DNA from 2 places in the Pantoea sp. sgz302252 genome. Region 2 is predicted to be linked to the other one. Evidence: riboswitches for the same ligand, from Rfam matches in the RefSeq annotation. Region 2 holds a riboswitch; the other holds the start of a gene.
The links. Region 2 has a riboswitch for cobalamin ahead of btuB (TonB-dependent vitamin B12 receptor BtuB). Riboswitches for the same ligand answer to the same signal wherever they lie in the genome.

Region 1 (5,576 bases), on a different contig from region 2:
AACTGCGATGCCGCCCGCATGGTGCGTAGCGAATCGAGCCCCTGGTGGATTAAATCGCAGTCATCATCTAATTGAGCTTCGGGAATGGTTAATAGCTGGCTGAGTAAACGCTTTAGTTTGTCGTCCTGCGGATTCATGAAATATGCACTCCTTGTTTTTCAGCGCCGGAACCGTTACCGGACAAAAAACGGATGTGTCGTTATCATGTTTTTTTAGCGACCGTAGGTCATGTTTATTCAATTATTCGAAAAGACATTTAGTTATTCGATTAGACAGCAACGAGGTTGTGGTGCGTGCGGGTGCGCTGGCTCCAGCATGCTGACAAGATAACGGTTTGATGTTTTCGGTTTGTTATGATGCCGCGATGTGTGTATTCAGCCAATTACTGGCAAAGGCGATCCCCGTCAGAGGAGCCAAATTTAGAAAAGCCTGCTTTCGAGCAGGCTTTCAGATTGCTGACAAAGAAGGAAAAAGCGTGGTTTTTCCTTCTTTGTGGTGAGCAGCCGAAAATCAATGAATTGATTTTCCTGGTTTTTTGTTCGGTCGTTAATGACAAAACAGTACTCGTTAGAGGTTTGTCATCAGTCTCAAAGCCTGCTTTCGAGCAGGCTTTTTGCTTTTCTAGATTTGGTAGTCAATCGCCGCTTCTTCAGGCTCCATCACCTGACGTTTGATTTCGTCGACGGAAAGCCCTGCATTACAGAGTTCAAGGAAACGCCACACGTAGTTTCGCTGAAGCTGGCCTCGCTTCAGGCCCAGCCAGACAGTATTGGCATCGAACAGATGATGCGTATCGAGGCGAGTGAAACACCCTGTTTCCTGATTATCGCCCGATTGTTCCGCCACCAACCCTACGCCCAGCCCCAACTCTACATAGGTTTTGATCACATCAGAATCTTGCGCACTCAGCACAATATCCGGCACCAGACCTTTACGATTGAAGGCTTCATCAATACGTGAACGGCCAGTAATCCCCTGGCGATAGGTAATTAGCGGCCAGCGAGCAATGGCTTCCAGGGTTAATGGCGACGTTTGTGTCAAAGGGTGGCCTTCGGGGACTAACAGGTTGTGATGCCAGCGAAACCATGGGAACGCGACCAACGTGGTGTCATTACTCAGACGTTCACTGGCGATACCGATATCCGCCCCACCGTTATGCAGCAATGCCTCAATTTCCTGCGGCGTGCCCTGGATAAGCTCCAGGCGAACATCCTTGAACAATTCGCGGAAAGCTTTGATAACTGGCGGCAAACTATAGCGCGCCTGGGTGTGAGTGGTGGCGATAGTCAGCACACCCGAAGCGTCATTGGTGAACAGATCCGCCAGGCGGCGCACATTGCTCGCCTCATTCAGGATACGTTCAGCGATAACAAGAAGCGCTTTACCCGGTTCGGTCATGCCTAACAAACGTTTGCCGCGACGGATGAAAATCTCGATGCCGAGTTCTTCCTCCAGTTCACGGATATGGCGGCTAACGCCAGATTGCGAGGTATAAAGCATATTGGCGACTTCCGTCAGGTTGTAATCCTGCCGTGCCGCCTCGCGAATTATTTTCAATTGCTGGAAATTCACCCTTTCCTCCAGGGACCTTCAGACATAACGCTATTGTTAGAGTCTGCGGCCCTGGCGAACAAATAATAAAAACCAGCAACTTATTCCATTACGCTATATCAACTGACCAGCTGGAGTTCACGATTCTCCAGCGACGGGCGGCTGACCAGCGACATCAGGATCTCTTTTACCGCCTGAGCCTGTGGCGACAACGAACCACGAGCAGACATATTGAGCGACAACGGTAAGCTCATCGACGGCGTGGTGATTCGCGCCATCCAGCCATTGGCTGAAGCACACAGGGTTCGGGCAGCTGATTCAGGCAGCACCGTCACGCCCATTCCGCTGGCAACGGCCGCCGTCAGCGTAGAAATAGACTCAATTTCCCCAATGATTTTTACCGTCAGTCGGCGCAGGGAAAACGCTTCATCCACTCGTGCCCGCACGGCGCTGTAGTCACGCGGCAGGAACAAATTCATTTCGGCGATAGCCAGCAGATCAACACTCTGACCAGGACAATCGCGCGTGCCCACCAGCCACAAATCCTCTTTCAGCAGTTGTTGACTGGTGAGTCCTGCAACGGGTGAACGTTCGTACAGCACGGCCATATCCAGTTGACTGTTCAGCAATTTATCGTTCAGTACACTGCCACTGTTCTCATGCAAATAGACCATCACTTCAGGCAGTTCATTGCGCACAGCCTGAAGCAGCGGCATGGTCACCGAAGACGCCGCAGTTCCTGGTGCCAGGCCAATGGACACCTGACCGCTGAGCGTCCGACCAATAGTGTTGACGGCAAGCTGGGCCTGTTCGCACTGACGCAAAATGGTCCGCGCATGGGTATAGAGAATTTTTCCGGCTTCTGTCGGCGTCACTCCCCGCTTGGTGCGAATCAGGAGTTGCTGATCCATCTCACCTTCGAGCGTAGCCACCTGCTGGCTCAATGCAGGCTGAGCGATATGCAACACCTCAGCAGCCTGAGTCAGGCTGCCGATATCGACGATTTTCACGAAGTATTTCAGTCGTCTTAAGTTCATTTTGCCTCCAGTTTGGGGATGCCAGTACCAGGCCGGCGATTCAGTTGTCGGAGGAGTTGCAATATGCTTGCCAGTTTTTGAGCACTCGCCTGAAGCGTGCCTGACCGGCCGCAAAATAAGAGATTCTGATAATATTCTCCCTTTTAGTAGCCAGCCAATGGATTGCGCTATGCCCCATCCAGGGACGCGCTGCACCAATGCGGTGCGCGTGGCGCTTATTTTCCGCGACGACTCTGGCTCAATGACGCTTAGGTTTTTAAAAAAGCGGACAGAAAATGCACCAATGCACTCACCGGTTTGCCCTCTGCGAAAAGTGAGTGGATAACGGGCTGCGGCCTTGCGTGGATAAGCAACACCACGGGCATTGACGGTATCTCACGAGCGAAAGCCGACAGCGACTCGGTCAGTGCAGGGGGCGCACCAAGGATCATCACCACCGAGAAATGGGCAAATGCCTCCTGAAAAGCGTTCATCATCTTTTCAGGTGGAACAAAAACCTCACCGGCACCTTGTTGGGTGCTAAAGCAAGACAAAGGCAGGGCTTCTGCCAGGCGTGTAGCCAACGCCTCCTTGTCTTGAGCCAGATTAAAAAGCGCAATTGACTCAGGCTGGACTGTCGCCCGGAAAGGTTTTTCTTCCACAGAAGGCGACAGCGCGTGAACATCTTTTAAGACGCGCAGTGGCGTGAGCCGCAAAGGGTCTGCCACAGGCAAACCAGCAGGCTGCTGCGCTGTTACGTTTCGCAGAACACGCCCGACATGAGCATTCAGATACTGTTTTGCTACCATCCCCTGATCCTCTTCAGGGTGGTAAGGGTCATGTTTAGTGACGTGCAGCGACACTGACGCGCCACGCGTCTCTGAGCAACCCACTTCCCACCGAAGTTGTTGGTCATCACCAGCAGGCAGGTCTTCTGGCTGAGCGTCATCCTCACCCGTCCTTCCCAATCTTGCGATCAGTGGTTCTACGGGTTCGTCGGCATCACAGCAGCGGGGGCTGCGGGGGATTTTCACCCCCTTCCCTGCCACAAATGTGGCTAACCTGTTGGCTTATCGGGCGGCTTTCGCCGCGTTTACATTAACGCCCGACCCACAACGTACCCACTAACTCATTTCATGGGCAGGCATGGGCGTGGCTGTGTCTTTCCTTTGCTGACGAAAAACCTGCGGCGTCACCTGGTAGGTTTGACGAAAGACTTTGCAAAAATAGCTGGGTTGAGAAAAGCCCAAATTGCGGGCAATGCTGGCAATACTCCAGTCACTGTGGCAAAGCAGCTCTTTGGCGTTCGCCATACGCTGCTGAGTCACCCACGCATTGAAGCCAATCCCCTGATATTTTTTGAATAATTTGCTGAAATAGTACGGGCTGAGATAGACGTGAGAAGCCACCTCTTCGAGCCGGAGTTCCTCCGAGAGGTGTGCCTCAATATAGCGCAAGGCTTTTTTCATTTTGCTGTCATGCGGCAGAGGCTGCTTGCGGCTTACCGCAGCGGGCTCGGGATTATCCTTGATCATCACAAAACTGAGCTGCTTTTTAAGGTAGTTCTCGACAATCAGCTTCAGCAGTTCCGCCGAGGCGATAATTCGGGCGTAGTCTACCTCTGGGACATTAAGAAACTCGTTGAGCAAATCAGGATCTGCACGCCAGCATTCGTCCACCCGAAGAATGTCCACCAGCTCGACATCGTGACTCAGCCTTACCTGGCCGCACAGCACAAAACCCACCAGATGCCCGGCAATCACTAAAGGAATGGAAAAATCAGTGAGCCCGGCATGACAACGATAGATACAAGGCTCATCGGATTTCGAGGCCTCCAGCCCGCCACAACGATCGCTTAATCGGCAGCGAGAACTGTGCTGTGGATGCTGACGCATCAACTGACAGAACGGGGTAAAATTGAACAACTCAGAAATTTCATCGCCATGAATGTTGACGACCACGACCGCCAGACCGGTGGCTTTCGCAAAATCCTGGGCAATTTTATTAATAAGCTCTGAGTTAAGGGTACTTGCAGATATCATGACATCCCTCCTCAGTTAATTTATTGTTATAGCGTTGAACCATGCAGAGTATTTCCGTTCAACACCTGACACAGCGTAAATGAAGAATAAAAGGGACAATACCAAAAGTCTCCTGTTGCCAGGAGACTTTTCCACCATTAGTGAAAGCAGATCACGAAAAGCTTTTCTATGTTGCATCAATCTGTGATCTGCGGCGAGCCAGCTCGCATTTTATTCAATAGCGCAGGTATTACAAGGCAGGTTCTTACCAATGAAAAAGCGATAAATAGCCGCACCAATACAAGCACCAATAACAGGTGCCACTATCGGTACGACAAAATAAGGAATATCCCGACCGCCGGTCATCGCAATATCGCCCCACCCGGCAAACCAGGTGAACAGCTTCGGCCCAAAGTCACGAGCAGGGTTCATGGCAAAACCAGTTAACGGTGCCGTGGCGGCCCCAAGCACCGCGACTAAAAGCCCAATCAGCAGAGGGGCCAGCGCACCTTTTGGCACGCCATTGCCGTCGTCCGTCAGCGCCATGATCATTCCCATCAGCATTGAGGTGATAACCACTTCGACCAGCGCGGCCTGCCACACACTGATGGTCGCGGCAGGATAAGTGCTGAAAATGCTCGCCAGTTGCAGGCTCTCTGCGCTACCTCGTATCAGTTGATGAGCAGATTCATATTCCGTAAACAACGTTCGATAAAGCAGCCAGGCTAACAATGCCCCGCCAAAAGCGCCAAGGAACTGCGCCAGCGCGTAGGGCACAACCTTTCGGCCGGGAAAACAGGCGAACAGCCACAAGGCAATCGTCACTGCAGGGTTAAGATGCGCCCCGGAAATTCCGGCGGTCAAATACACAGCCAGAGAGATTCCCAGTCCCCAAACGATGCATATCTCCCACAGTCCCATATCTGCACCGGCCAGTTTCGCGGCACTAAGACAGCCAATCCCCAGGAACAGAAACAGCCCTGTCCCC
Region 2 (5,576 bases):
AATTTTCTCATACTCTTCGTTATGGCGAATCACGACGCCGCTGTTCCAGAAGTGGTACGAGAGGGAGTCTGACATTTCCTGATCGAGGAATGCCAGCAGGCGATCGCGGGTGTTGATCAGGTCGACCTTGACCTCCATTCCGCGGAAGATCGACGCATATTCACAGCCGATCACCCCCGCACCATAGATGATCACATGGCGTGGTTCGTGGTGCAGGCTGAGAATAGAATCGCTGTCATAAACGCGCGGGTGCGAGAAATCCACGTCGTCCGGGCGATAAGGACGAGAGCCGCAGGCGATAACGAACTTCTCTGCTGTCAGCGTTTCGACAGACCCGTCGTGGCATTCCAGCGCGATAGTGTGTTCATCAATAAAGTGAGCGTTACCCTGAAGAATTTCGCAGTGGTTGCGCTCGTAGAATCCTTGTCGCATCCGCGTCTGCTGGTTAATCACGCTGTCGGCATGATTGAGAATATCGGCAAAAGAGGAACGAAGAAGTCGGGAGTGGTCGCTGTAGAGAGGGTTCTGGTTGAATTCAATAATGCGGCTGACGGCATGACGGAGCGCTTTCGACGGGATAGTCCCCCAGTGGGTACAACCGCCGCCGACGTTATGATAGCGCTCAATAACGGCGATACGGGCTCCAAGCTTGACCAGCCCCATTGCGGCACCTTCGCCGCCCGGGCCAGAACCAATTACTATTGCATCATAATCGTAGGTGTGTGGCATGGTAAGGCTTACCTGTTCTTATACATAAAAGCAACAGAATACTAACATCATTGCCGGGATAACCCAATTATCGTTGTGCTTTTTTCCGGCATCAAAGCACAAACCGCGCGTAAACAATCATTCACAAAGCACCTCAAACAGATTAGTTTTAATCTCTGGTATAGTGCCAGCAACGCAGAGGGAAGGATTCAGACATCGTGATGGGCGTAAGAGCGCAACAAAAAGAAAAAACCCGGCGTTCGCTGGTGGAAGCCGCATTTAGCCAGTTGAGCGGGGAAAGAAGTTTTGCCAGCCTCAGCCTGCGTGAAGTGGCACGTGAGGCGGGTATTGCGCCAACCTCGTTTTATCGCCATTTCCGCGATGTGGATGAACTCGGGCTGACCATGGTAGACGAAAGCGGGTTGATGCTGCGCCAGCTGATGCGTCAGGCACGCCAGCGCATCGCCAAAGGCGGCAGCGTTATCCGTACCTCTGTTTCTACCTTTATGGAGTTTATCGGTAATAATCCGAACGCCTTTCGCTTATTGCTGCGTGAACGTTCCGGCACCTCTGCGGCGTTTCGTGCCGCGGTGGCGCGTGAAATTCAGCACTTTATTGCGGAACTTGCTGACTATCTGGAAATCGAAAACCATATGCCGCGCGCCTTTACTGAGGCACAAGCCGAAGCGATGGTGACCATTGTTTTCAGTGCGGGCGCGGAGGCACTGGATGTCGGCCCTGAGCAACGCCGACAATTAGAAGAGCGACTGGTATTGCAACTGAGGATGATCTCCAAAGGCGCGTATTACTGGTATCGCCGCGAACAAGAAAAGACACATCATTCTGAATAACGTGAAGGACAAGCAATGAAACAGACAGGTCAAGACAGAGGTACGTTGTTGCTGGCGCTGATCGCTGGTTTATCCATTAACGGAACATTCGCTGCACTCTTCAGTTCTATCGTGCCGTTTTCCGTCTTCCCGCTTATCGCGCTGGTGCTGACGGTGTATTGTCTGCATCAACGTTATCAAAATCGCACCATGCCTGTTGGCCTGCCAGGGCTTGCCGCCGCCTGTTTCATTCTGGGGGTGTTGGTGTACAGCACTGTCGTGCGTGCAGAATATCCGGATATTGGCTCTAACTTCTTCCCGGCAGTACTGTCGGTGGTGATGGTGTTCTGGATTGCTTTCAGGATGCGTAACCGCAAAGCGGAAGTGACTGAGTAATTTCGTTGTTTTTAAGGCAGGTAAGCATCACGCTACCTGCCATTTTGCCGGATGGCGCTTCGCTTATCCGGCCTACAAAGGATTTATCTCCTGGTTAACCAGACCCCACACTCCATATGATGGGTGTAAGGGAACTGATCAAATAACGCCAGACGTTCTACCTTGTGGGTTTGACCTAACGTTTCCAGATTCTTGCAGAGTGTTTCCGGATTGCAGGAGATATAAAGGATGCGTGGGTAGGCCTGCACCATCTTCTCGGTTTCGCTGTCCAGCCCGCTGCGCGGGGGATCAACGAAAATCGTCTCACATTGATAGCTCTTCAAATCAATGCCCTGCAAGCGGTTGAAATCGCGCACGCCGTTCATTGCCTGAGTAAACTCTTCCGCTGACATACGGATGATTTGCACGTTATCAATGTGGTTGGCGGCAATGTTGTACTGCGCCGCGGCGACAGACGGTTTGGCAATTTCTGTCGCCAGTACGCGATCAAAGTTTCGCGCCAGCGCCAGCGAGAAGTTGCCGTTGCCGCAGTACAGTTCCAGCAAATCACCTTTCGAGTTTTGCGTAGCATCCAGTGCCCATTCGAGCATCTGAATGTTCATCGCGGCGTTCGGCTGGGTGAAGCTGTTTTCCACCTGGCGGTAAATCATTTCACGACCGCCAACCGGCAGGCGTTCATCAATATAGTCCTGATCCAGCGCGATTTTGGTTTTCGTCGCACGGCCAATCAGGTGCACATTCAGGTTGGCGACACGCAGGGCATCACGCAGTTTGGTTGCCGCTTCCTGCCATTCCTCATCCAGCTTCTTATGATAAAGCAGAGAGACAATCGCCTGATTGCTCATGGTGGTCAGGTAATCAATCTGGAACAGCTTGTGACGCAGCGTTTTCTCTGCTTTTACGCCGTCCAGCACCGCTTTCATTAATGCGTTGATTAACTCGCTGGCCGCCGGGAAGGTATCGACGCGAATACGCTGCTTCGTCTCTTGATCAAAAATGATGTGATAGAGATCGTCTCCGTCGTGCCACATGCGGAACTCGGCGCGCATACGGTAATGGCTCACAGGCGAGCGGAACACCTCCGGAACGGGTGCGTTATGGGGCGCCATCATACTTTGCAGGCGGACGACTTTCTCCGCCAGTTGGGCCTCGTACTGTTCTGTCGGCAGGTGTTCGGGGGTCATGATGCTTCCTGAAAGAGATGAATAACGCGGGGATTGTAGGGAATGCTCAGAGGATGTCCAGCCTTGATGTTTTCCGAAACGAAGCGGGACTTCCTCGACATAAGCCTGTTACTGAATGTAGCATCCTGTTTCCGGTCTTGTGAGTTAAAAGGGAATCCAGTGCAAATCTGGAGCTGACGCGCAGCGGTAAAGTAAGGCGAAATGAGAGCGTAAGCAGACACTGCCTTTGGCGGGAAGTCTTCATTTCATTACCCCGATTTTGTTCGGGGGCCTTCTAGCCCGAAGACCTGCCGGAGTACGTCGCAACGGATCTTCATCATCGCGAACTACTGATGAAGCCAGCGGCATCCTTCTTATTTATTGGATGCTTTAACAATGATTAAAAAAGCTTCGCTGCTGACGGCGCTCTCCGTCACAGCATTTTCTGGCTGGGCGCAGGACAGCAGCTCAGACACGATGGTCGTTACGGCAAATCGTTTTCAACAGCCTGTTAATACCGTTCTGGCGCCAGTGAGTGTCGTTACCCGTCAGGATATCGATCGCTGGCAGTCTCAATCTCTGACGGACGTCATGCGTCGACTGCCGGGTGTGGATATCGCCCAAAACGGCGGTATGGGTCAGCTCTCCTCTGTTTTCATTCGCGGTACCAACTCCAGCCATGTGCTGATTTTGGTGGATGGTATTCGCCTGAACCAGGCTGGTGTTAGTGGTTCGTCAGATTTGAGCCAGTTCCCTATTAGCCTGGTACAGCGTATCGAATATGTTCGAGGACCACGTTCTGCGGTGTATGGCTCCGATGCTATCGGTGGTGTAATCAACATTATTACTACCCGTGAGAAAGATGGCACTACGCTGAATGCAGGCGTGGGCTCACACGGTTATCAGGATTACAACGCCAGCACGCAGCAAAAGCTCGGCGACAATACACGCGTTACGCTCTCCGGGGATTACACCTATTCCAAAGGCTATGATGTGGTAGCGGATGGCAACAACGGCGGTGTCGCTCAGCCTGATCGCGACGGTTTTATGAGTAAAACGCTGTATGGCGCTCTGGAACATAGCTTCTCCGATGAATGGAGCGCATTTGTTCGTGGTTATGGTTACGACAACCGTACTGCGTATGACGGTTATTCCAGCCCTGATTCCACAGTGGATACCCGCCAACTCTATAGTCAAACCTGGGATGTGGGTGTTCGTTTCAACAATGACATCTTCCATTCCCAACTGCTTTCCAGCTACAGCCACAGCAAAGACTATAACTACGATCCAAATCTGGGTCGCTATGACTCAACGGCGACCCTCGATGAGGTCCAGCAGTACAATCTCCAGTGGGCTAACTCTGTCGATATTGGTCATGGCAACATCGGCGCGGGCGTTGACTGGCAGAAGCAAAGCACCGAGCCAGGGACAAGCTACGTTACCAATGGCTATGACTTGCGTAACACCGGCATTTATTTGACTGGCCTGCAGCAATTGGGTGATTTCACCTTCGAAGGTGCAGCCCGCGGCGATGATAACTCTCAGTTTGGTACTCATGGTACCTGGCAGGGCAGTGCGGCCTGGGAGTTTGTTGAAGGCTACCGCTTCGTTGCTTCCTATGGCACCGCGTTCAAAGCGCCTAATCTTGGTCAGCTTTATGGCTTCTACGGCAACGAAGATCTTGATCCAGAAGAGAGCAAGCAGTGGGAAGGTGCATTTGAAGGCCTGACTGCTGGTGTGAACTGGCGCCTGTCGGGCTACCGTAATGATGTGGATAACCTCATCGATTACGACAGCCATCTGCAGAAATACTACAACGTAGGCAAAGCGCGTATTAAAGGTGTTGAAGCCTCCGCATCGTTCGACACGGGACCATTGGCGCATACCGTAAGTTATGACTATCTGGATGCTCGTGACGCTCAGACCAATGAGCTGTTGTCGCGTCGCGCCAAACAGCAGGTGAAGTATCAGCTCGACTGGCAGGTGTATGACTTCGACTGGGGGCTGACCTACCAATATCTCGGTTCTCGCTACGATACAGACTTCAACACCTACCAGACTGTGAAAATGGGCGGCGTCAGCCTGTGGGATGTGGCGGTTTCATATCCGATCACCTCTAACCTTACAGTTCGTGGTAAAATCGCTAATCTGTTCGATAAAGATTACGAGACAGTTTATGGCTACGAAACTGCAGGACGGGAATACACCTTGTCTGGCAGCTACACCTTCTGATCTACGTCCCACCGTCCTGGTGTTTGATTCCGGGGTCGGTGGGTTGTCGGTCTATGATGAGATTCGGCACCTGCTGCCGGATCTCCATTACATCTACGCTTTCGACAATGTCGCCTTTCCTTATGGAGAGAAGACTGAAGCTTTCATTGTTGAGCGTGTCCTTGAAATTGTGACGGCGGTACAGGCTCGTTATCCACTGGCACTTGCCGTGATTGCCTGTAACACCGCGAGTACCGTTTCACTTCCT

Region 1: linked by a shared signal. The riboswitch ahead of ACLW56_RS19885 (hypothetical protein) and the one ahead of btuB (TonB-dependent vitamin B12 receptor BtuB) in region 2 are both predicted to bind cobalamin.

What each region holds. Positions count from the first base shown of each region.
Region 1 is NZ_JBLFJW010000031.1:40,895-46,470, forward strand. Features, by position in the region: gene ACLW56_RS19870 (amino acid adenylation domain-containing protein) at 1-137, opposite strand, end outside; gene cbl (HTH-type transcriptional regulator Cbl) at 622-1,572, opposite strand; gene nac (nitrogen assimilation transcriptional regulator NAC) at 1,671-2,588, opposite strand; gene ACLW56_RS19885 (hypothetical protein) at 2,837-3,295, opposite strand; cobalamin riboswitch at 3,474-3,648, opposite strand; gene pocR (transcriptional regulator PocR) at 3,692-4,609, opposite strand; gene pduF (propanediol diffusion facilitator PduF) at 4,820-5,576, opposite strand, start outside.
Region 2 is NZ_JBLFJW010000015.1:112,251-117,826, forward strand. Features, by position in the region: gene sthA (Si-specific NAD(P)(+) transhydrogenase) at 1-729, opposite strand, end outside; gene fabR (HTH-type transcriptional repressor FabR) at 927-1,559, shown strand; gene ACLW56_RS13380 (YijD family membrane protein) at 1,575-1,934, shown strand; gene trmA (tRNA (uridine(54)-C5)-methyltransferase TrmA) at 2,018-3,118, opposite strand; cobalamin riboswitch at 3,234-3,428, shown strand; gene btuB (TonB-dependent vitamin B12 receptor BtuB) at 3,494-5,329, shown strand; gene murI (glutamate racemase) at 5,274-5,576, shown strand, end outside.